Regions from separate parts of the Halomonas sp. NCCP-2165 genome, predicted to be linked through region 1. Evidence: predicted binding sites of a transcription regulator. Region 1 holds the regulator's gene; each other region holds the start of a gene.

Region 1 (7,770 bases):
ATCGCCGGAAGCTGACGCCGGGCGCGTGACGCGAAAGGAAAATCGCCCCCATGGCTTGCCATGGGGGCGATTCACATTAGGCTGCCTTCCAGCTTCCAGCTTCCAGCTTCCAGCTTCCAGCTTCCAGCTCCGGCGAAGCCGGGAGCTATTCCCCTTCGTCGAAGCGAGCCTCGACCAGCGCCGTCAGGGCGTCGAGGACCGCCTCGGCGTCACTGCCCTCGGCGCTGACGGTGAGCCGGCTGCCGCAGGGGGCGGCCAGCATCAGCAGGGCCATGATATTGGCGGCGTCGGCGTCGCGCCCCTGGTGGGACACGGTGACGCGGGCGTCATGGCCCTGGCAGCACTGTACCAGGCGGGTGGCGGCGCGGGCGTGGAGGCCGCGCTTGTTGATCAGGGTCAGCTCACGGCTCGGCATGCCTCGAGCTTCCTTGCAGGGGGCTGGCATCTTGCTCTCCCAGGTCGGTGTGAATGCCCAGTTCCCGATGGCGAAGGCGCAACCCCGGATAGTCGGCGGCGAAGTGGCGGGCCAGGCGCTCGGCCAGGTAGACCGAGCGGTGCTGGCCGCCGGTGCAGCCGATGGCCACCGTCACATAGCTGCGCCGGCTGGCCTGGTAGGCGGGCAGCCAGCGCTCCAGCCATTGCTGGATATCCGCGGCCATGGCCGCCACCTCCGGGTAGCTCTCCAGGAAGTCGATCACCGGGGTGTCGCGGCCGTTGGCGTCCCTCAGGCGCGGATCCCAGTAGGGGTTGGGCAGGCAGCGAGCGTCGAAGACGGTATCGGCATCCAGGGGCACCCCGCGCTTGAAGCCGAAGGACTCCAGGGTCAGGGTCAACTGGCCGGCCTGGTGGCCCGCCACCTGTTCGGTGATCCGCGAGCGCAGGTCATGCAGCGACAGCCGCGAGGTGTCCACCACCAGGTCGGCCAGGTCGCGGATCTCCCCCAGCGCCTGCTCCTCCCGCTCGATGGCCTCGGCCAGGGTCATCTGGCTGTTGCGGGTCAGCGGGTGGCGACGCCGGGTATGGGAGTAGCGCTCCAGCAGGATTCGGGCATCGGCGGTCAGGTAGACGATCTGGGCCTGGATGCCACGCTGGCGGACCTCATCGAGCAGCTGCGGGAAGCGCCGCAGGGCGCCGGGCAGGTTGCGGGCGTCGATGCTGACCGCGATGGCGTCGTAGTGGGCGTCGTCGGCCTGCAGCTCGTCGACCAGGGAGCCCAGCAGCATGGCCGGCAGGTTATCGATGGCATAGAAGCCCAGGTCTTCCAGGGCCTGAAGGGCGATCGATTTCCCCGACCCGGAGCGGCCGCTGATGATCACCAGTTGCATGGGAGCCTCCTGGCTGCCTGAGGGGTGGCGCCAAGCACTCAGGGCGAGGCGGGGGGGCCGGCCTCGGCGTGGCGCTCGATGGCCTCGATCAGGGTATCGTAAAGCTGGCGTTGGCTGTCGCTCTTGCGCAGCCGTTGACGGGTCTCGGCATCGTTCATGATGCCGGCCACCTGAGCCAGCAGGGCCAGGTGGGTATCGTCGGCCTCTTCCGGCACCAGCAGCACGAACACCAGGTCGACGGGCTCGCCGTCCACCGCATCGAAGTCCACCGGCTCGGCGAGCTTGAGGAAGCCGGCCAGGGGCGCCTTGCAGTGGGCGTTACGGGCATGGGGGATCGCGACGCCATGGCCGATGCCGGTACTGCCCAGGCGCTCGCGACCGATCAGTCGGCTGAAGACTTCCTGGCTATCGAGGCTGGGGGTGTTCTGAGCGATAAAGGTGCTGAAGAATTCCAGCACCCGTTTCTTGCTCCCCCCGGGGACATCGAACAGCGCCCGCTCGGGGGGAAGGATGGATTGCAGAGTCATGGAGGGTTAGCGGGCACCGGCGCCCTGGGCGCGGGCCTGAGCCTTTTCCTTGTGTTTCACCAGTTGGCGGTCGAGCTTGTCGGCGAGCGCATCGATAGCGGCATACATGTCGCCATCCTGGGCTTCGGCGTGCAGATCGGCACCGGCAGCGTGGAGTACGCAAGCGGCTTGCTGGCGTTCTTTCTCGACGGACAGGGTGAACTGTGCCGTGGTGATATTGTCGTAATGCCGCTCCAGTCGTGCGAGCTTCTCGTTCACATAGTCACGCAGTGCATCGGTCAATTCGACGTGATGGCCGGTGATATTGACTTGCATGGCACGCTCCTCTTCCTGCGGGTGTCATCTCGATTGTAACCCTTTTTTCGCCCCTGCAAACCCCTTGGCGTCGGGGATTTCCAACGCAAGCCTTATCGGATTTTTATCCCATTGAGATCAATGGGATAAATGGTTTTTCCGAGAATCGACGAAGGCGTTGCCGGTCAGGAGAGACGCTTGCGCTCGCTGGAGGGGGGGATGCCCATGGCCTCGCGATACTTGGCCACGGTGCGCCGCGCCACCTGAATGCCATCCTCGGCGAGCAGGCTCACCAGCTTGCTGTCGGAGAGTGGCTTGCGCGGCGGCTCCTCGCCAATCAGCTTCTTGAGCCGGGCGCGAATGGCGGTGCTGGAGTGGGCGTCGCCCTCGCCGCCCCCCACCTGGCTGGAGAAGAAGTACTTGAGCTCGAAGACCCCGCGGGGGGTGTGGATGTACTTCTGGGTGGTGACCCGGGAGATGGTCGATTCATGCATCTCCACCGTCTGGGCGATATCCGCGAGCACCAGGGGCTTCATGGCCTCTTCGCCTCGCTCGAGGAAGTCGAGCTGGCGGGTCATGATCTCCTGGCCCACCCGCAGCAGGGTGTCATTGCGGCTGGAGAGGCTCTTGAGCAGCCAGCGTGCCTCCTGCAGGTGCTGCTTCATGAAGGTGTTGTCGTCGCTCTTGTCGGCGCGGCGGATCAGCGCCGCATAGTCGGGCTGGATGCGCATCCGCGGCAGCGCCTCGGGATTGAGCTCGATCCGCCAGCCATCGCGGTCATGGCGGGCGATCAGGTCGGGGATTACATAGTCGCTGCCGCCCTCGGCATAGGCCTGGCCGGGGCGCGGGTCGAGGCTCCGGACCAGCTGGATCAGCGTATCCAGCTGGTCGTCCTCGAGGCGCAGGCGGCGCTTGAGCAGCTTGCGATCGTCCCCCGCCAGGGCCTCGAGGAACTGGCGCACCAGGCGCTTGGCCTGGGGCAGCAGGGGGGTGTCGTCGGGGAGGGCGCCGAGTTGCAGCAGCAGGCACTCGCGCAGGTCGCGGGCGAAGACCCCGGTGGGCTCGAACTGCTGCAGGCGCATCAGCAGCGCCTCCACGTCGCCGACCTTGAGGCCGGCGAGGTCCTGCTGGCGCAGCCCCTCGGTGATCTCCTCCAGGGGCAGGGTCAGGTAGCCGTTGGCATCCACGGCATCGATCAGGCTCTCGGCGATGGCCCGCTCACGGGGCGCGGTCAGGTCGGTCATGGCCAGCTGCCAGGTCAGGTGATCGCGCAGGCTGGGAACATCGGCATTGCGCTCGAAGTCCGGCGCCTCGCCGCCACCGCTGGGGGCCATGTCCTGATAGGTGTCGGACCAGTCGCTGTCCACCGCCAGTTGCTCGGGAATCGCCTCGGACCAGTCGTCCTCCTTGGGCGCCTCCACCGCCAGTTCGCCGTAGGCCTCGTCCAGTTCCAGCATGGGATTGGACTCCAGGGCCTGCTGGATCTCCTGGCGCAGGTCGAGGGTGGAGAGCTGCAGCAGGGCGATGGCTTGCTGCAGTTGTGGGGTCATGGTCAGCTGTGTGCCGACCCTGAGCTGCAACGAGGGTTTCATTGCCATGGTGAGCTAGGGTTCCGCGACAAAGGTGGGAGACACGGTAGCCCGCCGCCGGTGCCTGTGCAAGCCCATTGGGCATGACTTCGTAGCAAGTTATATGCCAGCCGCAATGAATATGCCAAATCGATCTCGTGGCTAAGACTTTCAGCGAATTGGCAGCGGCGATTCCCCGTGGTTTCGCAGGCTTTGTCTGAAAAGTCGGCGAGCGAAGGTCAGACAAGGCAAAAATCGGCGAAAAGACGGACCGGGCTCGCGTACGAGTTTACGCGGTGTAAATGAGTACTTTGATCGGACTCGCGCACGAGCCGATTTTTAACGCCGTATGGCCGAGCGCAGCCAGTTTTCGGGCATAGCCTAGAGGCGGAAATCCTCGCCCAGATAGACCTCACGCACCCGGCGGTTGGCGAGGATCGCCTCGGCATCGCCCTCGGCGATGATCTGGCCGTCGCCGACGATATAGGCGCGGTCGCAGATATCCAGGGTCTCGCGCACGTTGTGGTCGGTGATCAGCACGCCGATATCCCGCGCCTTGAGGGCACGGATGATGCCCTTGATCTCGCCCACCGAGATGGGATCGACGCCGGCGAAGGGTTCATCGAGGAGGATAAAGGTGGGCTCGGTGGCCAGCGCCCGGGCGATCTCCACCCGGCGCCGCTCGCCCCCGGAGAGGCTCATCCCCAGGTTGTCGCGGATATGGGTGATATGAAAGTCGTTGAGCAGGGCCTCCAGGCGCGCCTGACGACCGGCGCGATCCAGGTCCTGGCGGGTCTCGAGGATGGCCAGGATATTGTCGGCCACCGACAGCTTGCGGAAGATCGACGCCTCCTGGGGCAGGTAGCCGATGCCGGCCCGGGCGCGTTCATGCATGGCCGCCGCGGAGAGGTCCCGGTCGTCGATGGCCACCCGGCCCGCGTCGGCGCGCACCAGGCCGACGATCATGTAGAAGGAGGTGGTCTTGCCGGCGCCATTGGGGCCGAGCAGGCCCACCACGCTGCCCTGCTCGATGGCGAGGCTGATATCGTGAACCACGCGGCGGCGCTTGTAGCTCTTGGCCAGGTGACTGGCGGTCAGGGTCTTCATGGCGGCCCTTACTGCTGTTCCGGGGTGAGGGTCATGCGGACTCGCTGGCGCTCGGTGCCCTCGGCGTCGGCCCGGGCCTCCACTAGGCGGCGGTCGATCAGATACTCCACATAGGCGCCGTTGAAGGTGTCGGCGCCGCGGTGCAGTTCGGCGCGGTCGATCAGCTCCACCCGTCGCTCGGCGGCATGGTAGACGATGGTGCGGCCCCAGCCCTGGACCCGCTCGCCGTCGGCGGGGGTCTGCTCCAGGTAGGCGCGCTCGCCGGTGGCGGTGAGTCGCGACACCTCGCCGGCGTCGTTGCGCTGAATCTCGACCCGGGCGCCGGTCAGGTGCAGGCTGCCCTGGCGAATCTCCACCTCACCGCTGTAGACGGCGGTACCGGCGCGGTCGTCCAGTTCCAGGCGGTCGGCCTCCACTTCGATGGGCTCGTTCTGCTGAGCCAGGACGGGGGCGGTCAGGGTCAGGCCCAGCAGGCCGGCGGCGAGCCAGCCGATCAGGCGCTGGCGGGGGGGGTAACTCATGATGGGGTCCTCATGGAAGCGGCAGGGGCATCGCTCACTGCCGGGCCGGCGGATGGTGGCCGCGTACCCGGCCTTCCAGGTGCAGGCGCTCGTCCTCGAGCCAGGCCTCGAAACGCTCGGCCTCGACGCGCTGTGGCGGGGCGTCGAAGCGCGCGGGCACGTCACTCCAGGCATGGCCGGTGCGGGTGTTCAGGTGCAGCTCCTGGGTATCGAGCCGCCAGCCGGCATCAGGCGCATTGAGCCTGGCGTCGCCGCTCAGCGTCAAGCGCTGATCCGCCAGGGTGCCCTGTTCGCCTCGCACGGTCCAGCGTCGTCCGGCGTTGTCGAGGAGTTCGGCTCGGGGGGCCTCGGCGCGCAGTACGTCGTCGTGGGGCGTATGCACCAGGCGCGGGCTGTTCAGGCGCTGATAGGCCAGGCCCTCGGCGTCGTAGCGTACGAGTTCCGCCTGCTCCAGGTAGTAGTCGGGTTCGCCGGCCTCGTCCTGGGGCACGGGGCCCGGCGGCGTCGGCTGCCGGTCGGTGAGCAGCACCAGCACGCCGCCCAGGGCCAGCAGCAGGAGCAGCAGGGCCAGGCGGCGGACCAGCGGCGTGGCCAGGCGCTCAGCGGTCGTCATGGCCCTGGCCGTGCAGGTAGGTGTCGATTACCGCGCCCCAGTGACCCTGCGCCTCCAGCAGGGTGTCGCAGATCTCGCGCACGGCGCCATGGCCGCCGCTGCGTTCGGTGACCCAGTCGGCCTGGCTGCGGATATAGGCGGGGGCATTGGGCACGCTGATGCCGAGCCCGGCCCGACGAATCGCCGCCAGGTCCGGCAGGTCATCGCCGGCGTAGGCGATGGTCTCCCACTCCAGCTCGAGGCGCTCGGCGAGTTGGGCGAGGGCGGCGAGCTTGTCCTCGCGGCCCTGGTAGACATGGGCAATGCCCAGGGCCGCGGCGCGGCGACTGACCATGGGGGAGTCGCGGCCGGTGATCAGGGCGACTTCCACCCCGGCGCGGCGCAGCAGCTTGATGCCCTGGCCATCCTGGGTGTGGAAGGCCTTGATCTCCACGCCATCGGCCTGGAAGTAGAGGCGCCCATCGGTGAAGACGCCGTCCACGTCCAGGGCCAACAGTCGTACCCGCCGGGCGCGGTCGAGCAGGGTCGGATCGAGCAGGGGGGAGTCGAAGGTCATGATGAGAGATTCCTTAGATTACGCCGCTGGCCAGCAGGTCGTGCATATGCAGGGCGCCGACCGGGCGGCCGGCGTCGTCCACCACCGCCAGGGCGGTGATGCGATTGTCCTCCATGACCCGCACCGCCTCGGCGGCCAGTACCTCGGCACCGATGCGCTTGCCGGGGCGGGTCATGACGTCGTCCACCTTGAGCCGGCTGAGGTCGGTGTGCTGGTCCAGGGTGCGCCGCAGGTCGCCATCGGTATAGACCCCGGCGAGGTGGCCCGTCTCGTCCACCACGCAGGTGAACCCCAGGCCCTGGCGGGTGATCTCCAGCAGGGCGTCGCGCAGCGGGCTGCCCAGGGGCACCGTCGGCAGGCGCTGGCCCTGATGCATCAGGTCGCCGACCTTGAGCAGCAGGCGGCGGCCCAGGCTGCCGCCGGGGTGCGACAGGGCAAACTCCTCGGCGGTGAAGCCGCGGGCCTCCAGCAGGGCCACCGCCAGGGCGTCGCCCATGGCCAGGGCGGCGGTGGTGGAGGCGGTGGGGGCCAGGTCCAGGGGGCAGGCCTCGCGTTCGACGCCGGTGTCCAGGTGGGCATCGGCGTGGCGGGCCAGGGTCGAGGCCGGGCGCCCGGTAAGGCTGATCAGCGGCGTGCCGAGGCGCTTGAGCAGCGGCAGCAGGGCGGTCACCTCGCTGGTCTCTCCGGAATTGGAGAGGGCGATCACCACGTCGCCGCGGGTGATCATGCCCAGGTCGCCGTGGCTGGCCTCGCCGGGGTGCACGAAGAAGGCCGGGGTGCCGGTACTGGCCAGGGTGGCGGCCAGCTTGCCGCCGATATGACCGGACTTGCCCATGCCGGTGACCACCACGCGGCCGCGGCAGGCCAGCAGCAGCCGGCAGGCCTGGTCGAAGTCGCCGTTGAGGCGGGGAATCAGGGCGCCCAGGGCCTGCTGTTCGAGCTGCAGGGTGCGGCGGGCGCTGGCGCGGAAGTCGAAGTCGGGTGTCGGTGTCATGGGGAGATTGTTGCCGGTTGCGGGGCGGGGCTCAAGTCATGTCGACGGCCAGCAGGCCGAGGTAGCCCAGATAGGCGAGGAGCATCAGGGCGCCGGGCAGGCGGCCCAGGCGGCCGCGACGCTGCCACAGCAGCCAGGCACCGAGGGCCAGGGTCAGCACCAGCATTACCGGCACGTCACGCTGGCCGGCGGCGGCGTCCACGGCCCCCGGGGCCAACAGGCCGGGAATCGGCAGTACCGCCAGCATATTGAAGAGGTTGGAGCC
Region 2 (7,770 bases), on a different contig from region 1:
CTGACCACGGCTAGCGTGATGGGATCAATGGTCGACATATGGGACTCCGATATTGTCGTTGTGAGCCTTGCGATATCACGACGCACGTCGATGATACCGATGGCCGAGGCCATACCCCTTACACTACGGATCGGCGGAAACCGGAGATTGCCACCTGGCGAGCCGTGAATTGTCACTCAGTGCACTCTCGACCATCCAAGTTGGAGTACACTGAGCGACAATCCAAAAAATCCATCGACGGCTAAGGTGGTTCTGAGTGACACGCTGAGAGGAGAGCCATGTCACGCCTCGACTTGCCGCCCTTGGGCGGCTTTTTTCGGCACAAAAAATACTGCCGAAGTCCAGGACTCCGGCAGCAGCGTATCAACCGACAATCACTCCTTGAGCAGACTCGCCATGTACCAGGCCGGATTAGCCCGGCGCAGTCCCAGTTCATAGAGTAGGTAAGAGCAGAAAAAGGTCACCGGGGCTGAGAAGCCAACCAAGGTAGGCAACTGCATCAACACAATGCCCACCAGGATCGCTCCCCCCCAGGCCAGAAGACCACAAGGGTTGAAAGCCGGAATATGAGCATTATCCAGCTCCACATGGCCCTGAAAGCGGCTCTGATAGGTGGGCGATAGAATATGCGCCAGGGCCACACCCACCCAGGCCACCACGAACACCCCCTGATAGGCCAGCGCCTGAAGCAGATAAGTAAAGACATCTGCCATCATCAACCCATAGGCCATGGCACCAATCAGGCAACCGGCGAACACCTTACCCAGTCGCCGACCTGTCACCTTGCGAACCAGGGATTCGAAGTTGACCGTGGCCAGATAAAAGTTGGCGGTATTGATCCGGCTCTGCGTTACCCATACCAGTAGTAGGCCACCCACCCCCATCAACTCCAGCAGCCCCAGCACGATAGAGGCTTCGGATAATCCGCCGATGGGAATCATGGAGTCGAGCAGGATACCCACTACCCCGCTGAACAGGAACGCCATTAAATAGAACGGCACACCGAAGGTGATTCGTGAATGAAATTTCACATCCTTAGGGCGCCCAAAACGCGCATAGTCAAAGGTAAACATCATCAATACCCAGACACCCATATAGTAGGCAAAGGTATGCAACCACCCAAAGGTAGGGGCTCCACCATCCGGCACACGCGCCAGCCAATTATCGGGATACCCGAACTCGCTTATCGCCATCCCCACGGCGATCAACATTCCCACGACATAGACTGGTAGCAACACCCCATTAAACTTGTCCAGCCAATGCTGCACGCTACCAAAAATCAGCGACACCCCCAGCACCACCACAATAGCGGTAGCCATTGCCATAGAGAGATAGCCACTCCATTCGGCCAATACCAGGGCCATGACATAACCTTCGAAGACCGCGTAGTAGAGGGCAGTGGCAAAAAATATCAAGGTGGCCACCATGGCTCCGAAGCGACCAAACAGCACCTTGGAGAAGAGCGCCACGGTCAACCCGGTACGCATGGCATAGCGGCTGATCACCGCATTGATGGCACCATAGGCCAACACCGTTAACACAATTCCGATCAAGGCATTAGCAGTGCCGTAGTGGCGCGCCATGGCCGCAGCGACTACCAGATAGAAGATAGCACTGCAGACCGCCCACCAAGCCATCATCAAGTTGCCACGGGGCATGCGCCCAGACTCCGGCACAGGCCCCTCGGCATAGTCGAGGTCGCTCACTTTCTCTCGCTGGGTCATTTGGGTTACCTTTTTGTGCTTGTTATCCAGACCGGCCACCCAGGCCGGCAACGAAGGGTGTAGCGCTGCTTGCGTTCAATACAGCGCCTGGTTTTCACCCTACTCAGCGGAGGAGAGCTCGGCTTGCCGGCTAGAGCCTCATGAATTGGCATTCAGGGCACCATGTCGTCGGAGAATTTTCTTATCGAACCCGAGACGCCGCGGCTGCGGCTGCGCCAGTGGCGGGAGAGCGACCTGGCGCCCTTCGCCGCCCTGAATGCCGACCCGCAGGTGATGGCGCACTTCCCGGCGCCGCTGAGCCGAGCCGAGAGCGATGCCCTGGCCGAACGCATTCGTGGGCTGATCGCCGAGCGAGGCTGGGGCTTCTGGGCGGTGGAGATAAAACAGAGCGAGAGCCTACAGGCGTCCTTACCGGCGTCCTTTATCGGCTTCGTGGGGCTGCATATTCCCCGGGACGACCTGCCCTTCGCGCCCTGCGTGGAGATCGGCTGGCGCCTGGCGCGGCCCCATTGGGGACACGGTTATGCCCGGGAGGCGGCCGAGGCCGCCCTGGCGGTGGCCTTCGACTCGCTGGGGCTCGACGAGGTGGTCTCCTTCACCCCCCTCGACAATCACCGCTCCCAAGCGCTGATGGCGCGGCTCGGCATGCGTCGCGCCGAGACCTTCGAGCACCCCGCCCTGCCCCGGGGCCACCCGCTGCGCCCCCATTGCCTCTATCGGCTGAGCGCCGCCGACTGGCGTGGCGCGCGCCGCTGATCGACCGACGCCAAGAATCGACGAGGCCCTCCATGGAGGACCTCTTGGGGAAGCGTGAGGTTGGAATAATGGGCGAGACAGGCGCCTGGCGAAACGGCCGTGTCAGGCCGCTTGGCGAGGCGCCCGCCCCTTGCGGGAGTAGCTGCCCTTGCCCTTCTTGGGAGTCTCGCGGCGCTGCTTGAACAGCGGGGTGCGTAGCGTCGCCTTGAGGGCATTATCGCGAATCTTGCCGGTCTTCTTCATCGAGGCACTCCTTGGATGACACGGGAGACGAACACCGCCTCCCGGCGCCTTGGGACTCTCCCCGTGCCCGGGGGTTCCCTCACTCCTTCGCCGTCCCAGCCTCGGCCCCGGCCTCGGCCCCGGCCACCCGGCGCTGCCGCTGCGCCGCCATCCGCACCACGCTGCCCACGACGATCAGGCAGGGCGAGGGCAGCGGCTCGGCCGCCAGCTTGGCGGGCATCTCGCTCAGGGTACCGATCAGCGCCCGCTGCTCGGGCAGGCTGGCATTGGCCACCAGCATGATCGGCCAGTCGTCGGGCAGGCCGGCGCCGCGCAGCCCGGCGCAGATCGCCTCGACCTTGGCCAGGCCCATATAGAACACCAGGGTCTCGTCGCGACGGGCCAGCGCCGCCCAGTCCGGCTCGCCATCCACCCGGCACAGCTGGGCGGTGACCAGGCGCAGCTGCTGGGCATGGGCCCGGTCGGTGAGCGGAATGCCCATGCCGGCGCAGGCCGCCGAGGCGGCGGTGATACCGGGCACGATCTCGCTGGGCACCCCCGCCGCATCGAGGGCGGCGAGCTCCTCGCCCATGCGCCCGAAGACCCCGGGGTCGCCGCCCTTGAGGCGCACCACCGACTTGCCCTGGCTCGCCAGCTCCACCAGCAGCTCGCCGATCTCCGCCTGGGGCACGCTATGCTGGCCCCGGGCCTTGCCCACGTAGTAACGCTCCCGGTGGGCCGGAATCAGCGCCAGCACCTCATCCCCCACCAGGCGGTCATAGACCACCGCATCGGCCTCGCCCAGCAATCGGGCGGCCCTGAGGGTCAACAGCTCCGCCGCGCCGCTGCCGGCCCCCACCAGGTAGACGCTGCCGGGGCGGCAGTCGCCGCCCAGGGCCGTGCCCTTCCGCTGGTCCACGCCATCGGTTCGCCAGGCGGTCGTGTCGGCGATGCGCCGGGCCAGGCCGCGAAGCGGTGCCAGCAGGGCATCCCATGCCAGTCGGGCCTTGCTGTTCGGGGTCAGGGTTCGCATGGGGTGCTCTCCTCTTCGGCACGCGTCTCGCGGTGCGCTTCGATCAGGGACTTGAGTTCGGGGATGCAACTGCCGCACTGGGTGCCGCAGGCCAGGCGGGCACCCAGCGCCTCGACGCTGGCCTCGCCGCCGCGGATCGCCGCGACGATGGCCTTCTGGCCCACCTGATGGCAGCTGCACACCACCGGGCCGCTGTCGGCGGCGCCGTCGTCGCAGCCGGCCAGCAGGCGGCGCCGGCGCTCGGCCGACAGGGCCTCGCCCCGGGCGGCCTCGGCGAGGCGTTCATCGAGCCAGGCCAGCCCCGGCGACTCCGCCGGGGGGCCCACCATCAGCCACCAGCGCAGGCGACCGTCCTCGATGCCGGCGGCACGCAATCGCCCGCCGGCGGGATCGTCGAGCCACAGCGTCGGAGCCACCGGCAGGTGGCCCGCGAGCCAGGCCAGCCAGTCGCGATCGGCCTGCTCAGGCCTGCCGGCCAGTTGCCAGCGCTGGCCATGGGCCAGGGGGATTCGCGCCCAGTAGGCGGCCTCCGTACACCAGTCGGGCGTGACAGGGAGGCCATCGGCCACCAGCAGGGTCGCCTCCCAGGCGATGGGCAGCGGCGTCAGCGCCACGGCGCCATGCTTGGACTCGGGCTGGCCGGAGAGCGGGTCGAGGTGGGCCTCCAGCAGGCTGCCCATGCGCGCGCTCCCGCTGAAGCGGTCGCTCCAGTGCATGGGCACGAACACCTCGCCCCGGCGCTGCCCCCTGGTGAGCCGCACCCGGCCGAGGTAGTCGCCGCCGGCACCACGCAGCCGGGCCAGTTGCTGGTCGCCGACGCCCAGCGCCAGGGCATCCTCGGGGGTGATCTCGATAAAGGGCTCGGCGCGGTGATTCATCAGCCGCGGCGCCCGGGCGGTGCGGGTCATGGTGTGCCACTGGTCACGGATACGCCCGGTGTTGAGGCGCAGCGGCCGCGCCTCGGAGAGCGCCTGCTGCGGAGCCCGCGGGCGCACCGCAATCAGCCGGGCCAGGCCATCCGGGGTGGCGAAGCGGCCGTCCTCGAAGAGCCGCGCGGTGCCCCGGGGCGCGGCGGCGTTGACCGGCCACTGGATGGGTGCCAGGGCGTCATAGGCGGCGCGATCGAGCCCCGCCAGGCCGGAGATATCGAACAGCCGCTCGCCCGGGGTTCCGGGCAGGTTCTCGACGCCGGAGAGCCGGGCATGCTCGTCGAAGATCTCACACGGATGCGCGTAGTCGAAGGCCTCGCCATAGCCCAGCCGCCGGGCCACCTGGGTGATGATCCACCAGTCGTGCTTCGCCTCCCCCGGCGGCGGCAGCAGGCCGCGCTGACGGGAGATGCGCCGCTCGGAGTTGGTCACGGTGCCGTTCTTCTCCGACCAGCTCGAGGCCGGCAGCACGATATCCGCATAGGCCAGCAGGTCGGTGTCGGCCATGCACTCGGAGACGATCACCAGCGGGCACGTCTCCAGCGCCGCCCGTACCCGGTCGGCCCGGGGCAGGCTGACCGCCGGGTTGGTGGCCATGATCCATAGCGCCCGGACCTCGCCCCGCTCGATCGCCTCGAAGAGTTCCACCGCCTTGTGCCCGGGCCCCTCCGGCAGGCTCGGGGTCAGCGACTCGGTGGCCCAGAAGCGGGTCACCCGCTCGATCGCGCCCGGGGTGTGGTAGTCCATATGGGCGGCCAGCTGGTTGGCCAGGCCGCCCACCTCGCGGCCGCCCATGGCGTTGGGCTGGCCGGTGATCGAGAAGGGCCCGGCCCCGGGCAGGCCGAGCTTGCCGCCGGCCAGGTGGCAATTGATGATGGCGTTGCACTTGTCGGTGCCGCTGGAGGACTGGTTGATGCCCTGGGAGTAGAGGGTCACCACGTGCAACTGGCTGGCGAACCAGTAGTAGAAGGTCTCCAGGCGCTCCGGGTCGAGATCGCAGTCGGCGGCCACGGCGGCCACCGAGGCATCTTCCTCCCGGGCCGCGGCCAGCGCCTCCTCGAGGCCCTGGGTGTGCCGCTCCAGGTAGACCCGGTCGAGCCGGCCCTTGTCGGCCATCCAGGCCAGCAGCCCATTGAACAGCCGGGCGTCGCTGCCGGGCCTGAGGCCCAGGTAGAGGTCGGCGATCTCGCAGCTGTCGGTGACCCGGGGATCGATCACCACCACCCGCATCAACGGGTTGCGGGTCTTGGCCACCTTGAGCCGCTGATAGAGCACCGGGTGGTTCCAGGCCAGGTTGGAGCCCACCAGCACCACCAGCTCGGCCTCCTCCAGGTCCTCATAGCTGCAGGGCACGGCGTCGGCACCCAGGCTGCGCTTGTAGGCGGCCACCGCCGAGGCCATGCACAGCCGCGAGTTGGTATCCAGGTGCGGGGTACCGAGGAAGCCCTTGAAGAGCTTGTTGGCCACGTAATAGTCCTCGGTGAGCAGTTGGCCGGAAAGGTAGGCCGCCACCGCGCCGTCGCCGTGCTCGCTTCGGGTCGCCGCCAGGCGCTCGGCCACGGCGGACAGCGCCGTCTCCCAGTCCACCTCGACGCCGTCGACCCGGGGCCGGGTCAGTCGGCCCCGGTGACCGAGGGTCTCGTGGAGGGCCGAGCCCTTGACGCAGAGGCGGCCATAGTTGGCCGGGTGCTCGCTGTCGCCGCTGACGCCGACGATCCGCTCGTCCTCCAGCTCCGCCAGTACGCCGCAGCCGACGCCACAATAGGGGCAGGTGGTTCGCGCCTGATGCATAGGGTTGCCTCTTGAAACGACGATGGCGCCCTCCCTCGGCCGCTAGGCCGTGAGCAGGACGCCATCGTCGTGTTCGCTGAACTGCTGATATCGACAGGACCGCCATTGGTCCCGGGTTACTTCCTGGTAAGCAAGGCGTATGCCATATGCCCGGAAAACATATCTAACCATTTGACTAGCCTGAGTATCTTGGCGAACGACCAGGCCCCCGGGTTACCCCGACCGCGCCCCCACGCACCATCACAAGGCGCCTCGAGACGCGACTGCACCCTATCGACGCAATCCCGGCCACCCCATGGCGGTGCAGGCCTTCGCCAGGCAGCAAACAAGTCGGCCCACTTCCAGGGCTATCGCCATCGGAATGACGAGGGGCGCTGGGGGCAGGATGGAGCGGGTGTTTTTTGCCAGGGATGGCAAAAGTAGCGCCCAGGGAGGGGTTTACAGCGCCCCGCGACGACCTGCCCCCAGGGTAGCCCCGGGCCTCCTACAGAGTGCACGCGACTGCGATAGCCCTGGGTGCCCTGATCCGATCCCCGGCGAGCTGGAACGCTTATTGCAGGGCTATAAGACCTGATCTTCCCGCGAGTCCCGTTATGTCCCCACCCACGTCCCTGAAGATATTGCTGGTCGACGACGAAGTGGTGCGCGCCGCCATGGTCGAGGAGGCTCTGACCCACGAGGGGCACCAGGTGATCTGCCGCCTGACCAGCCCCGCCAGCCTCAACGAGATGGTGGTCCGCCATGCCCCCGATGTGGTGATCATCGACATGGAGTCCCCGGACCGGGACACCCTGGACAGCATGGCACTGCTCAATCGCGAGAACCCCCGCCCGGTGGTCTTCTTCGCCGATCAACACGACCCGGACACCCTGCAGGCCGCCCTCAAGGTCGGGGTCAGCGCCTACGTGGTGGACGGCCTGGTGCCCGGCCGGGTCAAGCCGATCATCGAGGTGGCCATCGCCCGCTTCGATGCCTTCCAGTCGCTGCGCCGCGAGCTGGACAAGACCCGCAGCCAGCTCAGCGAACGCAAGCGCATCGAGCGCGCCAAGGGGCTGCTGATGAAGCATCAGAACACCGACGAGGAGCAGGCCTACCGCATGCTGCGCAAGCTGGCCATGGATCGCGGCCAGCGCATCGCCCAGGTGGCCGACAACGTCATCGATATCCTCGAACGCCTGGAGAACGGCCTATGACCCGCCTACCGGATGCCGAACGTCCCGACCTGACCCTGGGCTTCGTGCCGCTGCTGGATTCGGCCCTGCTGGTGATCGCCCGGGAGGCCGGCTTCTTCGCCGACCAGGGCCTGGACGTGACC
Region 3 (7,770 bases), on a different contig from region 1:
ATGACAAGCGCGCAGGCGGGCCAGGAGGTCCTGGTGGGCCTGGCGATCCAGGCTGGGGTCGAAGCCGCCCAGGCGTTCGAACCAGTCGCGGCGCACGCAGAGGGTCCCGGTGGCCGGCGTTCGCCACAGGCGCTGCCAGGGTCGCCAGGCGCGCTGGGGCGGGGTGAAGAGCAGGGCATCCCAGTCATCGGCGCCGGAGGTCAGTCGCGACAGCCACTGGGGCGGCAGGCCGTATTGGGGCGAGGGGAAGATCAGCAGCTCGCCCTGGGTGCCCTGAACCAGGCGGTTGCTCCGGGCCCCGGCAGTAGGCTCGGGCACCACCTCCAGGGTCAGGCCGAAGCGCCGACTCAGGGCCTGCAGGCGGGGTTGATACGACTCGCTGACCACATGGATATCGAGCTGACCGGCATGATGGCGGCGCAAATGGCGCAGGCCCGGCAGCTGACGGGGCAGCCAGGTGGCCATCAGGCAAGCGTCGATAATGATGCAGGTGCGATGCACCACGGGCAGCCCTCCGCCGCGGGGTCGGTCTCGGCGTGGGACACGACACCGGAAATTCCGGTGACCCAGGAGCGCCGGCCTCAAGGTTGGTAACAAATTGTAGTAATAGGTTGCTCCAGGTATCAATGAGCGGCGGCGAATCGGATGCGGGAAGGCCTCGGGCGGCAAATGCACTACTATGGTGCATGTGGCGGTTTTCTTGCACCTTGATGGCGCCTTTCGGGGCGGCGGCGGCCATCCGGGAGGAGGGTCACGACTCGTGCGCCACCATGGCGCAAGGATTATTTCTTTTTAATTCAGATGATTACCTTGATTGGCGAGCGCCTTGCTGCATTTTGGCACGCCGCCTGCATTATCGAGTACAAAGCCACGGAGCGCGTTTCTGGTGGCGGCGGTCGTGGGCAGGGTGCCCATGACATGCTACAAACGACGCTGGATACGCTAGCCAGATAACACTAGCCATACGTTCACGACTGGAGGACACCATGGCCGAGAAGACCCTCGCCCTGATCGAAGAGCATGACGTCAAGTGGGTGGACCTGCGTTTCACCGATACCCGCGGCAAGGAGCAGCATGTCACCATCCCCGCCCGTGACGTGGATGAGGAGTTCTTCGAAAACGGCCAGATGTTCGATGGTTCCTCCATCTCCGGCTGGAAGGGCATCAACGAGTCCGACATGATCCTGCGCCCGGAAGATGGCACCGCCTTCCTCGACCCCTTCACCGAAGACGCCACCCTGGTGCTGCGCTGCGATATCATCGAGCCGGCCACCATGCAGGGCTACGAGCGGGATCCGCGCTCCATCGCCAAGCGCGCCGAGGCCTACCTGCAGTCCACCGGCCTGGGCGACACCGCCTTCTTCGGCCCGGAGCCGGAGTTCTTCATCTTCGACGAGGTGCACTGGAAGGCCGATATCGAAGGCGCCATGTACAAGATCACCTCCGAAGAGGGGGCCTGGGCCACCGACCGTCAGGTCGAGGGCGGCAACCTGGCGCACCGTCCGCGGGTCAAGGGCGGCTACTTCCCGGTACCCCCGGTGGACAGCTTCCACGATATCCGTGGCGCCATGTGCAACACCCTGGAGGCCATCGGCCAGAGCGTCGAGGTGCACCACCACGAGGTGGCCAACGCCGGCCAGAACGAGATCGGCGTCAAGTTCAACACCCTGGTGAAGAAGGCCGACGAAGTTCAGGAAATGAAGTACGTGATCCACAACGTGGCTCACGCCTACGGCAAGACCGCCACCTTCATGCCCAAGCCGCTGGTGGGTGACAACGGTTCCGGCATGCACGTCCACCAGTCCTTCTGGAAGGATGGCCAGAACCAGTTCGCCGGCGACCAGTACGCGGGCCTCTCCGAGATGGCCCTCTACTACATCGGCGGCATCATCAAGCACGCCCGGGCCCTGAACGCCTTCACCAACGCCTCCACCAACTCCTACAAGCGTCTGGTGCCGGGCTTCGAGGCGCCGGTGATGCTGGCCTACAGCGCCCGCAACCGCTCCGCCTCCATTCGTATCCCCTACACCGCCAGCCCCAAGGGCAAGCGCGTCGAGGCCCGTTTCCCCGACCCGACCGCCAACCCCTACCTGTGCTTCGCGGCGATGCTGATGGCGGGGATCGACGGCATCAAGAACAAGATCCACCCCGGCGACGCCATGGACAAGAACCTCTATGACCTGCCGCCGGAAGAGGGCAAGTCCATCCCCACCGTGGCCAACAGCCTGGATCAGGCCCTGGACGCCCTGGACGCCGACCGTGCCTTCCTCACCGAGGGCGGCGTCTTCACCGACGACATGATCGATGCCTATATCGAACTGAAGATGGAAGACGTGGAGCGCATCCGCATGACCACACACCCGATCGAGTTCGACATGTACTACAGCTGCTAAGCGCCACGCCCTTAGCGTTGGCTGTGCAAGGGGTTCCGCCGTCGGCGGAACCCCTTTTTGTCTTACACTATCTAACGATGCATCTCATCTCTCCTTCCGCCGCTCCGCATTAGGGGGTCGCTCGTGAAACTCCGCCTACTCTGCTTGCTGGTGAGCTGTTGCCTGGTCCCCCTGGCCGGGGCCGACACCGTCTATCGCAGTGTCGATGCCCAGGGCAACGTGATCTTTACCGACAACCCCGAGCGGGGCGAGCCCGTGGAGGTGGCGCCGCTGACCGTGGTGCCCTCGCGGACCCTGGACCCGGTGCCCGCCGCGTCGCCGGCTCCGGCGCCGCGGCGGCCGGCGACGGGCTCCCTGGCCTCGCCCTTTATGCCCTACTCCACCTTCCGCATCATGAACCCTCGTGACGCCATGACGCTGAGCCAGGCCCGCTCCCAGAACCTCACCGTGGAGCTGGCCATCGAGCCGGGGCTGAGGGAGGACCATCGGGTGCGCCTGCTGGTGGATGGGCAACTGAGTCAGTCGGCGATGCACACCCGCGCCTTTATCGTGCCGCGCCTCGCGCCGGGGCAGCGCACCCTGCAGGCGGAGCTGCTGGATGGCGCCGGCCGGGTGCGCCACCGTAGCCCGCCGATCACCGTGAGCGTGCAGGCGCGGGGCGATTAGCTCATCGGCCGGCGCGGCTTCCGTTTTCCCTGCTTCGACGCCGCGACGCCGCCCTGCCGAGACCACTCGCGCCACCGTCATGTCGAGCCGCCGCGCACGCCGGAGCGCGGTTTCGATGCCTTCGATCATGCCCGCCAGCTGCGTCAGCGCAGCGCCCTGGAGTATCGCCCCGGCGAGCCCTGGCCCGGCCTGCGGCGCAACGCCCCCGCCCATGAGCCGCGGCGTCGCTGGCGTCATCGCGATCACCGCTGAGCCACATCGCGGCTCCCTCGCCTGCTTATCGCGCCTCGCCCTCCCGTGATGCACTAAAATGGTGCGTGAACGGGCGCGACCCTTGCCGGCAGCCCCGAGTTTTCCGCCGCCGCGTGCTGGCGCGCTTCTTGCAAGTGCAAGGGGAGTCGCCGGAACGATCGGCCCTTACTCCGTTGCCATCGGGATGCCCCATGTATCAACGCTTACTCGAACACCTGTCCACGGCGGTGCTGCTCCTCGATGGTGCGCTGCACCTTCGCTGGATGAACCCCGCCGCCGAGTCGTTGCTGGCGGTCAGCCTGGGGCGGGTGCGCGGCACGCGCCTGGAGAGCCTGGAGTCGGTGGCCGAGGTGCTGACCAAGGCGCGCCGCGAGTTTCACCCCTATACCCAGCGCGAGGCGAGCCTGCCCTTGCCGGGGCAGGAGCCGGTGACGGTGGATTTCACCGTCACGCCGCTGTCCGAGGACGAGCTGCTGCTGGAGATCGAGCCGCGGGACCGCCTGTTGCGCATCTCCCGGGAGGAGGCGTTGATCGCCCGCCAGGAGGCGATCAAGGTGCTCTCCCGGGGCCTGGCTCACGAGGTCAAGAACCCCCTGGGAGGCATTCGCGGTGCCGCCCAGTTGCTGGAGCGGGACCTGCCCGATCCTCAACTCGCCGAGTTCACCCATATCATCGTCGAGGAGGTGGATCGCCTGCGCGACCTGGTGGATCGCATGCTGGGCCCCAACCAGCTGCGCGAGCCGGCGCCGCTGAATATTCACCAGGTGCTCGAGCGGGTGCGCAGCCTGGTGCTGGCCGAACACCCGGATATCGAGGTGGCGCGCGACTATGACCCCAGCCTGCCGGAGCTCTCGGGGGAGGAGGCGCAGCTGATCCAGGCGGTGCTCAATGTGGCCCGCAACGCCGTCCAGGCCCTGGAGGAGCACGCCATCCCTGCGCCGCGCCTGATGCTGCGCACCCGGGCGCGGCGCCAGTTCACCCTGGGTGCCGAACGCCACCGTCTGGTCTGCGAGGTGGCGGTGATCGACAACGGCCCGGGAATCCCCGAGGTGCTGCAGGAGACCCTCTTCTATCCGATGGTCTCGGGGCGGGCCAGTGGCAGTGGCCTGGGGCTCTCCATCGCCCAGTCGATCCTCCACCAGCACCAGGGCCTGATTGAGTGCGACTCGACCCCGGGCCATACCGAGTTCCGTCTGCTGATTCCGCTGGAGGCCAGCTGATGTTCCCCTTTTCCCAATCCAGGAGAGACTGATGACCGACGCCGCTCGCATCGTGATCGTCGACGACGACCGCGCCATTCGCTGGGTGCTGGAGCGTGCCCTGGCACAGCCCGATCTCCAGGTGGAGTGCTTCGAGCGGGCCGACCGGGCCCTGGAGCGGGTCCTGGCGAACCCGCCGGAGGTACTGCTCACCGATATTCGCATGCCGGGGCTGGATGGCCTGGACCTGATGGCCCGGGTACGCGAAAGCCATCCGGACCTGCCGGTGATCGTGATGACCGCCCATTCGGATCTGGACAGCGCCGTGGCCTCCTACCAGGGCGGCGCCTTCGAGTATCTGCCCAAGCCCTTCGACGTGGACGAGGCCCTGGCCCTGGTGCGCCGTGCCGTGGCCCATGCCCGGGAGCGCCAGTCCCCGGCGGCGGTGCCGGAGGGGCTCACCGCCGAGATCATCGGCGAGGCGCCGGCCATGCAGGAGGTGTTCCGGGCCATCGGCCGGCTCTCCCAGTCGCATATCACCGTGCTGATCAACGGCGAGTCGGGGACCGGCAAGGAGCGGGTGGCCCAGGCCCTGCACCAGCACAGCCCCCGGGCCAGCCATCCCTTTATCGCCCTGAACATGGCGGCGATTCCCAAGGACCTGATGGAGTCGGAGCTGTTCGGCCACGAGAAGGGCGCCTTTACCGGGGCCTCTGCCCAGCGCCGCGGGCGCTTCGAGCAGGCCGACGGCGGCACCCTCTTCCTCGACGAGATCGGCGATATGCCGCCGGACACCCAGACCCGGCTGCTGCGGGTGCTGGCCGACGGCGAGTTCTATCGGGTCGGCGGCCATACCCCGGTGAAGGTGGACGTGCGGATCATCGCCGCCACCCACCAGCACCTGGAACGGCTGGTGGAGGACGGGCGCTTCCGGGAGGACCTCTTCCACCGCCTCAACGTCATCCGGGTACACCTGCCGCGGCTCGCCGAGCGCCGCGAGGATATCCCGCGCCTGGCGCGACACTTCCTGGCCGAGGCGGCCAAGGAGCTGGACACCGAGATCAAGGTGCTGACCCGGGAGGCCGAGGAGCACCTGACGCGCCTGCCCTGGCCGGGTAACGTGCGCCAGCTGGAGAACACCTGCCGCTGGCTGACGGTGATGGCCTCGGGGCGCGAGGTGCTGGTGGACGACCTGCCTCCGGAGCTGCGTCAACGCGAGGCCGGCGAGGTCAGCCCCGGCGACTGGCGAGCCGCCTTCCGCGACTGGGCCGACCGGGCCCTGGCCGCGGGGCACACCCATCTGCTGGAGGAAGCCGTCCCGGATTTCGAGAAGATCCTGATCGAGACCGCCCTCAGGCATACCGGTGGCAGGAAAGGCGAGGCCGCCGAGCTGCTGGGCTGGGGACGCAATACCCTGACGCGGAAATTAAAGACCCTGCTGCCGGCGCTGGCGGACGATTAAGCGACGGCCGGGATGCCACGGCAATAGGAGAGCCCTGACTTCCCGCCGGGCCGGCCCGGGTGCACAATGGAGGCTTCCCACCAGGAGGCGCCATGACGCAGATGCACTGGGAACGGCTGCTCGACCCCGGCCGGCTGCACGATACCCGGGGGGGGCGCGGCAGCGCCGAGCCGGGCCGCACCCCCTTCCACAAGGATCATGACCGGATCGTCTTCTCCGGCTCCTTCCGCCGCCTGGGACGCAAGACCCAGGTGCACCCGCTCACCGAGAACGACCATATCCATACCCGCCTGACCCACTCCCTGGAGGTGGGCTGCGTGGGCCGTTCCCTAGGCATGATCGTCGGCGAGGGGCTGCGCGAGCGGCTGCCGGCCCGGATCACCCCGGCGGACCTGGGGGTGATCGTCCAGGCCGCCTGCCTGGGCCACGATATCGGCAACCCGCCCTTCGGCCACGCCGGCGAGTACGCCATCCGCGACTGGTTCAAGCGCGCCGAGTCCGACGGCAGCGGCCTGCTGGAGGGCCTCAGCGACACCCAGCGGGCCGACCTGCTGACCTACGAGGGCAATGCCCAGGGCTTTCGCATCGTCACCCAGATCGAATACAACCAGTTCCGCGGCGGCATGCGTCTGAGTACCGCCACCCTGGGCACCCTGCTCAAGTACCCCTGGACGGTGGAGCACGGCGGCAGCGCCGGCAAGTTCGGCTGCTACCAGTCGGAGCGGGCGCTGCTGGCCGAGGTGGCCGAGCGCCTGGGGCTGAGTCCCCGGGGCGACTGGGCCTGGTGCCGCCACCCCCTGGCCTACCTGGTCGAGGCCGCCGACGATATCTGCTACGCCCTGCTCGACCTGGAGGACGGCCTGGAGATGGGCATCCTGCGCTACGACGAGGTGGCCGAGGTGCTGATCCAGATCGCCGGGGAGGCGCCGCCGGAATACGCCCGCATGGCCGAGCAGGGGGTCTCCCAGCGCCGTCGTATCGCCGCCCTGCGCGGCGCCGCCATGGAGCGGGCGGTAAGCGAGGTGGGGGCGGTCTTCGTGGCCCATGAGCAGGAACTGCTCAACGGCGCCCTCAAGGACGACCTGCTGGAGCTCTGCCACCCGGACCTGGACTGGGGGGTCAAGGCCGCCAAGACCCTGGCCCGGGAGCGCATCTTCCAGAACGAGCGCAAGGCCAAGCTGGAGATCGGCGCCTATACCACCCTGGGTATCCTGCTGGAGGCCTTTATCGGCGCCGCCCACGAGCTGCACCACCAGGGGCGCTCCAGCTTCAAGCATCAGCGGGTGCTGGCGCTGATCGGCGAGAACACCCCGCTGCCCTCCTGGCCCCTCTACGACAGCTACCGGCGCATGCTCGACTTTATCGGTGGCATGACGGATCACTATGCCGTCGACCTGGCCCAGGAGATGGGCGGCCGCCTCAAGGGCGATTAATGATGCCCAGGGTGCGGAAGACATCGAAGGTGATCGGTTTCATGGAGGCGAGCGTGTCGTTGAGCCGGCGTCGAAAGCGCGGAGTATTAGGTCCGTCGGGGTGGGGCGCAATACTCCTCGGTGCCTTCGTGGCCCTGTGGCTGGGCAGCGCCCCGGCCCGGGCCCTGGAGGCGGAGGGCGTCGAGCACTTCACCCTCGCGCTGACCTGGCACCCCGGCTTCTGCGACAGCCACCGCGGGCCGCCCCGGGAGTGCCGAGAGCGAGACTTAAGGCGTGGTGCGGATCGGGGCTTTGTGCTGCATGGCCTCTGGCCCTCGCTGCCGGGGCGCTTCGCCGAGGAGGGCGTCGATCGGCGCCGCTGGTGG
Region 4 (7,770 bases), on a different contig from region 1:
CTCACTCCGGCCTGGAGCCCCTCGGCGGCGGCCAGGGCCTCGGCATCGAGGCGCCGGGTATTGCTCGGCGCCCGCTCGGTGACCACCAGGGTCAGGTCGTCCCAGGCCTCGGGGTCGAGCTCCTCGTGGAGGGCCAGGGCCGGCCGCGCCGGCGCCGCCTGCGGCATGGCGAAGGGCACGCTGGCCACCACCAGGGCCGGCGCCGGCGCGGCGGGACGCGGCGGCGTCCAGTCGATGGGCCGCGGTAGGTCGAGAGGATCCCGGCCGTGCGGGCGCGGCGGCGCCGGCACCCGCGGCCCCGCGGCCACCTCCAGCGCCGCCGCCAGGGCGAAGAAGGAGAGCTCGGCGGGCGGCGCGCCGCCCTCGGCGGGACTGGCCTCGGCGGGACCGCGCCACACTGAGGCCAGCGACAGCAGCAGCGCGAACAGCGCCACCAGCAGCGTCATCATGTCGATATAGCTGAGCATCCAGCCCGCCTGCCCCTCCTCGGGCTCGAGCTCCTCGAAGAGGGCGTCGTGACGATGGCGATCCCTAGCCGGCATGGGAGGCCCCGCGCTCGTCGTCGGTCGCGGCGGCCGCCCGCCGGCGCAGCCGCCAGCGGGGCGCCGGGGCATCGCCCTCCTGCCCCCGGCCGTCGCGCAGTTCGTCGTGGTGATGGGCGATAAAGGAATTGAGACTCTCCTCGATCACCGAGGGCAGGCGGCGCCGCGACATCAGCGAGATCCCCTCGAGGATCATGTTCATGGCGATCAGGCGCTGCTCGGTGCGCCGCTCCAGCTTGACGGCGATGGGCTTCAGCACCAGGTTGGCCAGCACGATGCCGTAGAAGGTGGTCAGCAGGGCCACCGCCATGCGCTCGCCGATCACCGTCAGCTCGCCGGCCTCGATCACCCCCAGCATGTTCACCAGTCCCACCAGGGTGCCGATCATGCCGAAGGCCGGGGCATAGAGGGCCATGGTGCGGAAGATCTGCGCCTCGGCCCGCTCCCGGGCCTTGAGCCGGGCGATACGCCAGCGCAGCAGATCATGGATCTCCTCGTCGGCGGTGTGATCGATCACCAGTTGCACCCCGGTGCGCAGGAAGGGGTTGGGGCAGGTCTCCAGGCGCCGCTCCACCGCCCGCACGTCGCCCTTGAACCACAGCCGCGCCAGGGCCACCAGCACGTCGATGTCTTCGCGCTCGTGGTGATTCTCGCGGCGAAACACCAGGCCCACCAGGCGCACCACCCGCACCACCTCACGCAGCGGATAGCTGATAAAGGTGGCCGCCAGGGTGCCGATGACCACGATGGCCAGCCCCGGCAGGTTGAGGAAGGCGGTGGCGCTGTCGGCGCTCCACAGCACCACGCTGGCCAGCATCAGGACGCTGGCGACGATTCCGATCAGGGTGGAGGGATTCATGATTCAGGCTCTCGCTTGGCCACCATTAGCCAGGGCTAAAGTTCCCCCGCCGCCGGCCGATAGATTCGAAAAGAAAAACAAGACGTCAACCACCACTGTGAGGGATTTCACCATGAGTCACCCGATAGCGGATGTCAGTGCCCATGCCCCCGGCTCACCGCTCAATGACCTGACCCCGCGCCAGCGGGTCGAGACCCTGCTGGCCCACCTGCCCACCGCCGGCGGCCAGCTCGCCGAGGCCGAGCCACCCGCCGAGGGCGACCTGGTGGAACCCCTGCAGCGCGTCAACGAGGTGATGCGCCAGCATGGCATCGAGTTCGAACTCGCCGACACCGGTAACCGCACCATCACGCGCATCGTCGATCGCGACAGCGGCGAGCTGATCCGCCAGATCCCCACCGAAGAGCTCCTGGCCATCGCCGAGCGCCTCGACGAGATGCGCGGCCGACTGATCTCCCTCGAGGCCTGAGCCCCTCGCAGACCACCGGCCACGAGCGCATCAGACCTGCATATTCATCACGTCCCGGTAGGCGCTGACCAGGCGGTTGCGTACCTGCAGGCCCATCTGGAAGGCCACGCTGGCCTTCTGCATATCGACCATGACGTCGTTGAGCGCCACGTCCGGGTCGCCGGCCTGGAAGGCCGTGACCTGGGCATTGGCGGTCTGCTGCAGGCGATTGATGCGCTGGATGGAATGGGCCAGCTCGGCGGCGAAGCCCCCCTGGGCCGCGGCGCTGGCGTTCGGCGCGGTATTGGCGGCCTGGCTGGCCAGGCCCTGCATCTGTTGCAGGGCGGCATGGATCGCGGGGGTGGACATGGGCAAATCGGCTCCTGTGACACGCTGAGAGGAGGCTAGCAGCCTCTTCCCTCGGACCAAGCCGGCAAATGCGACTGAAAAACCCGACTATTCCCACCTTTGGGCTGGTGAGGCACGCCGATAATGGCGGTCATCACAGTTCCGCCCGGTCACCCGGGGCGGCAAACCGCGATGAATGGATATCACCATGCCCCATGCCCCTCTGCTACTCACCATGGCCCTGACTGCCTGGTCGCCGTGCTCCCCCGCTGACGCCGGGAGGCACGCATGAGCGAAGGGACCACCGCCCGCGGCGAGGCGCCCCAGGAGTCCCTGCAGCGGCGCCTGCTACGCCAGCTGCGCGGCAACCCCCTGCTGCCCCTGCTGTTGGCCGGCGCAGCCGTGGTGGCCATCGTCGTGGCCCTGATGCTCTGGGCCCGTAGCCCCGACTACCGGGTCCTCTACAGCAACCTCAACGAGGCCGACGGCGGGCGTATCATCGGCGAACTGGATAGTCGCGGTGTGCCCTATCAGCTGAGTCAGGGCGGCCAGGCCCTGCTGGTGCCCGGCGACCAGGTCCACACCCTGCGCCTGCAGCTGGCCGAACAGGGCCTGCCCCAGGGCGGCAACGTCGGCTTCGAGCTGATGGATAGCCAGGCCTTCGGCATCAGCCAGTTCGCCGAGCAGATCAACTTCCAGCGCAGCCTGGAGGGCGAGCTGTCCCGCTCCATCGAATCCCTGGGCCCGGTCTCCCGGGCCCGGGTGCATCTGGCCCTGGCCAAGGAGTCGGTGTTCGTCCGCGAGCGCGAGCCCGCCACCGCCTCGGTGATCCTCACCCTCCACGGCGGGCGCACCCTCGGCGAGGGGCAGGTGATGGCCATCGCCCATATGGTCTCCAGCAGCGTGCCGGAACTGGCCACCGAAGACGTCACCGTGGTGGACCATAACGGTCGCCTGCTCTCCCAGCCCGGCGGCCCGGGCCGCGACCTGGACGGCACCCAGCTCGACTATGTGCAAGAGGTGGAGCGCTCCTACCAGCGGCGTATCGAGAACATCCTGATCCCGGTGCTGGGGCGGGCCAATGTGCGTGCCCAGGTCACCGCCGAGGTGGATTTCACCCGCCGCGAGGAGACCGCCGAGCGCTACGCGCCCAATCAGGACCCGCAACGGGCCGCCGTGCGCAGCCTGCAGCACAGCGCCGACTATCGAGGCAGCGACGACCTGGCCCGGGGCATCCCCGGCGCCCTGACCAATACCCCGCCGGGGGTGGCCCCCGCGCCGATCAATAACCCGCCCGAGGAAGACGCGGATGGGGAGGAGGTCGCCGAGGACGAGGAGACCCAGGGCGAGGCCGCCAACGCCCGCCTGAGCCAGGACCGGGTGATCAACTACGAAGTGGATCGCAACGTCGCCCATATCCAGCACGAACGGGGCCGGGTGGAGCGCCTCTCGGTGGCGGTGGTGGTCAACTATCGCGACGGCCTCGACGAAGCGGGGGAGCCGACGGCCCTGCCCCTCAGCGACGAGGAGCTCGACCAGATCCAGCGCCTGACCCGCCAGGCCATGGGCTTCTCCCCCGCCCGCGGCGATGCCCTGGAGGTGGTCAACAGCCCCTTTACCCCGACCGAGGATCCCGCCGCGGAGCTCGCCTGGTGGCAGGACCCGGAGCTCCAGGGGCTGATCTTCGGCATCGCCCGCTATGTGCTGGTGCTGCTGGCCGCCCTGCTGCTCTATTGGCTGGTGCTGCGCCCGCTGATCAAGCGCTACACCGAGACGCCGGCGCCCATCGCCGTGCCCGCCGGCGCCTCCGGCCAGCTGCTCGCCAGCATCGGCGACGAGGACGACGCCGGCAACGAGCCGGCCGAGGGCGAGGCCCGCGGTGAAGCCGACGAGGGCGGCCGCGAGGGACGCGAACAGAAGCGCCGCCGCAAGGCCGGCGCCTACGAGCAGAATCTCAACGATCTGCGTGAACTGGCACAGGAGGATCCGCGCCTGGTCGCCATGATCCTCAGCAGCTGGGTGAACGACGATGAGTAATGCCACGAGCACCGAGATGAGCGGCGTGCGCCGCAGCGCCATCCTGCTGCTGGCCCTGGACGAGGACAGCGCCGCCGAGGTGCTGAAGTTCATGGGCCCCCAGGAGATCCAGGAGGTCAGCCAGGAGATGGCGCGCCTCAACCAGGTCTCGCATAACGACATGCGCCGGGTGCTGGAGCACTTCTTCCGCGACAGCGAGGAGCTCTCGGCGCTGAACATCAACTCCAGCGACTATATCCGCTCGGTGCTGACCAAGGCGCTGGGCGGCGAACGCGCCTCCAGCCTGATCGAGGATATCCTCGAGGCCCACAACACCAACTCCGGCATCGACTCCCTCAACCTGATGGAGCCCTCGATGGTGGCCGAGCTGATCCGCGAAGAGCACCCGCAGATCATCGCCACCATCCTGGTTCACCTGGAGCGCCACCAGGCCGCCGACGTGCTGGAGCTGTTCGACGACAAGCTGCGCAACGACGTGGTGCTGCGGATCGCCACCTTCAGCGGCGTGCAGCCCGCGGCCCTGCAGGAGCTCACCGAAGTGCTCGGCAGCATGCTCGACGGCCAGAACCTCAAGCGCAGCAAGATGGGCGGCGTGAAGACCGCCGCCGAGATCCTCAACCTGATGAACACCAGTCAGGAAGAGGTGGCGGTGGAGACCATTCGCGCCCACAGCGAGGACCTGGCCCAGAAGATCCTCGACGAGATGTTCGTCTTCGAGAACCTGCTCGACCTGGACGACCGCTCCATCCAGTTGCTGCTCAAGGAGATCGACACCAACGCCCTGGTGGTGGCCCTCAAGGGCTCCGCCGCGGAGCTGGTGGACAAGTTCACCCGCAACATGTCCCAGCGCGCCTCCCAGCTGCTTCGCGAGGACATGGAGGCCCGCGGCCCGATCCGCCTCTCCCAGGTGGAGGCCGAGCAGAAGACGATCCTGCAGGTGGTGCGCCGCCTGGCGGACGGCGGCGAGATCGTGCTGAGCGGCGGAGACGATACCTATGTCTGAGTCCCGTCGCCTCGACGCCCAGGACGACAGCTGGCGCCGCTGGCAGATGGAGGAGCTGGGCAGCGATGCCGCCGGGCCCGGCCCGGCGGAGCGCGAGCGGCGCCGCCGCGAGGCCCAGCGCCAGGCCAGCCGGCGCCGTGACGAGGAGCTGGCCCGGCTGCGCGAGCAGGTACGCCAGGCGGCCCGCGAAGAGGGCTATCGGGCGGGCCTGGCCAGCGGCCAGGAAGAGGGCCATGCCCAGGGACTCGCCGAGGGGCGCGCCGCCGCCGAGGCGGAGCTGCAACAGCGCCTGGAGGAGACACTGACCCCGCTGCGGTCGCTGGCGGCGAGCTTTCGCGAGGCCCTGGACGGTCTCGACGACCAGGTGGCCGAGGAGCTGGTGGCCCTGGCCCTGGCCACCGGCCGCCAGTTGGCCGGGGAGGCCCTGGTGGCACGCCCCGAGCAGATCGTCGACCTGGTGCGCGAGCTGCTGCACGTGGAGCCGCCGCTGAATGGCGGCACCCGGCTCTGGCTGCATCCCGACGACCTGGCCCTGGTGACGCCGGTACTGGGCGAGGAACTCGTCGCCCTAGGCTGGAAGCTGCAACCCGACGACGCCCTCTCCCGGGGCGGCTGCCGGGTCACCAGCGCCAGCGGCGAGCTGGATGCCACCTGGGAACGGCGCTGGGAGACGGTCACCGAACGCCTGCGTCACCGCGCCGCCGCGCCCGGCGGAGACTGACGCCATGGTCGAGGCCGTTAGCAACCCCCATCGGCGCCACTGGTGCCAGGCCCTGGGACGGGCCCGGCGCCGGGTCGAGGCGCTGCCCGCCTACCGGGTCAGCGGGCGCATCACCCGCGCCACCGGCATGGTGCTGGAGGCGGTGGGCCTCAAGGTGCCCCTGGGCAGCGCCTGCCGTATCGAGCTGGCCGAGAGCTTCGCCGAGGCGGAGGTGGTGGGCTTCTCCGGCGACCAGCTGTTCCTGATGCCGCTGGAGCCGATCAGCGGCCTGACCCCCGGCGCCCGGGTGCTTCCCCTCGGTGAGGGCGCCCAGAGCGCGCGGCGCTTCCCCCTGGGCGAGGCACTGCTGGGCCGGGTGGTGGACGGCAACGGCCGCCCCCTGGACGGCGGCGAACCGCTGGCCGAGGCGCCCCATGCGCCCCTGGCCACGCCGCCCCTCAACCCGCTGTCCCGGGCGCCCATCGAGGAGCAGATCGACGTGGGCATCCGCGCCATCAACGCCCTGCTCAGCGTCGGCCGCGGCCAGCGCATGGGCCTGTTCGCCGGCTCCGGCGTCGGCAAGTCGGTGCTGCTGGGGATGATGGCCCGCTTCACCCGCGCCGATGTCATCGTGGTGGGACTGATCGGCGAGCGGGGCCGCGAGGTACAGGACTTCATCGACAATATCCTCGGCCCGGAAGGGCGCCGCCGCGCCGTGGTGGTGGCGGCGCCCGCCGACACCTCGCCCCTGCAACGCCTGCAGGGGGCCGCCTACGCCACCCGCCTGGCGGAAGGCTTCCGCGATCAGGGCCGCGATGTGCTGCTGATCATGGACTCCCTGACCCGCTACGCCATGGCCCAGCGCGAGATCGCCCTGGCCATCGGCGAGCCCCCGGCCACCAAGGGCTATCCGCCCTCGGTGTTCGCCAAGCTCCCCAGCCTGGTGGAGCGGGCCGGCAATGCCGCCCGGGGCGGCGGCTCCATCACCGCCTTCTATACGGTGCTCACCGAGGGCGACGACCAGCAGGACCCCATCGCCGACTCGGCGCGGGCCATCCTCGACGGCCATATCGTGCTCTCGCGCCCCCTGGCGGAGGCCGGCCACTATCCGGCCATCGATATCGAGGCCTCGATCAGCCGTGCCATGACCGCCATCGTCGATCGCGATCAACAGGCCCGGGCACAGCACTTCAAGCAGCTCTTCTCCCGTTACCGGCGCAACCAGGACCTGATCAGCGTAGGCGCCTATACCCCCGGCCACGATCCGCAACTGGATCAGGCCGTGCAGCTCTACCCGCACCTGGAGCGCTTCCTGCAGCAGCGTATCGACGAGAGCGCCGCCATCGCCCCCACCCAAGAGGCCCTGACCCAGCTAATCGGAGGTACGTCATGAGTCAGCGTGGTCCCCTCGACACCCTGATCGAACTCGCCCAGGAGAGCCGCGACAAGGCCGCCCTGGGGCTGGCCCAGGCGCGTCAGGGCGAACAACAGGGCGTCGCCCAGGTGGAGACCCTGAAACGCTACCGTCAGGAGTATGCCGAGCGCCTGCAACGGGCCATGCAGGAGGGGATCGATCCCGCCTCCATGCACAACTATCAGCATTTCCTGCGCTCCCTGGATGACGCCATGGGGCGCGCCCAGCAGGCCCTGGAACAGCAGCGCCGCCAGGTGACGCGCAGCCAGCAGCAGTGGCAGGGCGAACAGCGCAAGCTCTCCTCCTACGACACCCTGGCCAGCCGCCGCGCCGACCAGGCCGAGCGGGTCCGCCAGCGCCAGGAGCTGCGCCTCAATGACGAACTCAGCCAGCTCGCCCTGCGGCGTGGCCGGACACCC

Evidence for each region. Region 1 encodes sigma-54, which starts transcription at its own class of promoters, with help from an activator protein. Its sites were predicted from a motif close to TGGCACNNNNNTTGCTNT; they were not measured.
Region 2: the regulator sigma-54 is predicted to act here: its motif matches at 6,583-6,600, upstream of NFU04_RS05155 (nitrate reductase).
Region 3: the regulator sigma-54 is predicted to act here: its motif matches at 838-855, upstream of glnA (glutamate--ammonia ligase).
Region 4: the regulator sigma-54 is predicted to act here: its motif matches at 2,223-2,240, upstream of fliE (flagellar hook-basal body complex protein FliE).

Annotation. Positions count from the first base shown of each region.
Region 1 is NZ_BRCY01000004.1:46,688-54,457, forward strand. Features, by position in the region: gene pmbA (metalloprotease PmbA) at 1-15, shown strand, start outside; gene NFU04_RS03070 (HPr family phosphocarrier protein) at 146-415, opposite strand; gene rapZ (RNase adapter RapZ) at 402-1,325, opposite strand; gene ptsN (PTS IIA-like nitrogen regulatory protein PtsN) at 1,364-1,852, opposite strand; gene hpf (ribosome hibernation-promoting factor, HPF/YfiA family) at 1,859-2,167, opposite strand; gene NFU04_RS03090 (RNA polymerase factor sigma-54) at 2,332-3,744, opposite strand; gene lptB (LPS export ABC transporter ATP-binding protein) at 4,096-4,821, opposite strand; gene lptA (lipopolysaccharide transport periplasmic protein LptA) at 4,830-5,342, opposite strand; gene lptC (LPS export ABC transporter periplasmic protein LptC) at 5,377-5,955, opposite strand; gene NFU04_RS03110 (KdsC family phosphatase) at 5,942-6,511, opposite strand; gene NFU04_RS03115 (KpsF/GutQ family sugar-phosphate isomerase) at 6,525-7,505, opposite strand; gene NFU04_RS03120 (calcium/sodium antiporter) at 7,537-7,770, opposite strand, start outside.
Region 2 is NZ_BRCY01000006.1:126,071-133,840, reverse strand. Features, by position in the region: gene capB (caprolactamase subunit beta) at 1-38, opposite strand, end outside; gene NFU04_RS05175 (purine-cytosine permease family protein) at 375-1,724, opposite strand; gene NFU04_RS05170 (GNAT family N-acetyltransferase) at 1,887-2,480, shown strand; gene arfA (alternative ribosome rescue factor ArfA) at 2,583-2,723, opposite strand; gene cobA (uroporphyrinogen-III C-methyltransferase) at 2,803-3,735, opposite strand; gene NFU04_RS05155 (nitrate reductase) at 3,723-6,455, opposite strand; gene NFU04_RS05150 (ANTAR domain-containing response regulator) at 7,049-7,648, shown strand; gene NFU04_RS05145 (CmpA/NrtA family ABC transporter substrate-binding protein) at 7,645-7,770, shown strand, end outside.
Region 3 is NZ_BRCY01000018.1:7,868-15,637, forward strand. Features, by position in the region: gene NFU04_RS10600 (hypothetical protein) at 1-504, opposite strand, end outside; gene glnA (glutamate--ammonia ligase) at 987-2,393, shown strand; gene NFU04_RS10610 (DUF4124 domain-containing protein) at 2,517-3,059, shown strand; gene glnL (nitrogen regulation protein NR(II)) at 3,503-4,531, shown strand; gene glnG (nitrogen regulation protein NR(I)) at 4,563-5,972, shown strand; gene NFU04_RS10625 (deoxyguanosinetriphosphate triphosphohydrolase) at 6,065-7,405, shown strand; gene NFU04_RS10630 (ribonuclease T2 family protein) at 7,534-7,770, shown strand, end outside.
Region 4 is NZ_BRCY01000029.1:792-8,561, reverse strand. Features, by position in the region: gene NFU04_RS13530 (OmpA/MotB family protein) at 1-542, opposite strand, end outside; gene NFU04_RS13525 (motility protein A) at 532-1,401, opposite strand; gene NFU04_RS13520 (flagellar protein FlaG) at 1,514-1,870, shown strand; gene fliE (flagellar hook-basal body complex protein FliE) at 1,901-2,218, opposite strand; gene fliF (flagellar basal-body MS-ring/collar protein FliF) at 2,486-4,234, shown strand; gene fliG (flagellar motor switch protein FliG) at 4,227-5,237, shown strand; gene fliH (flagellar assembly protein FliH) at 5,230-5,958, shown strand; gene fliI (flagellar protein export ATPase FliI) at 5,963-7,330, shown strand; gene fliJ (flagellar export protein FliJ) at 7,327-7,770, shown strand, end outside.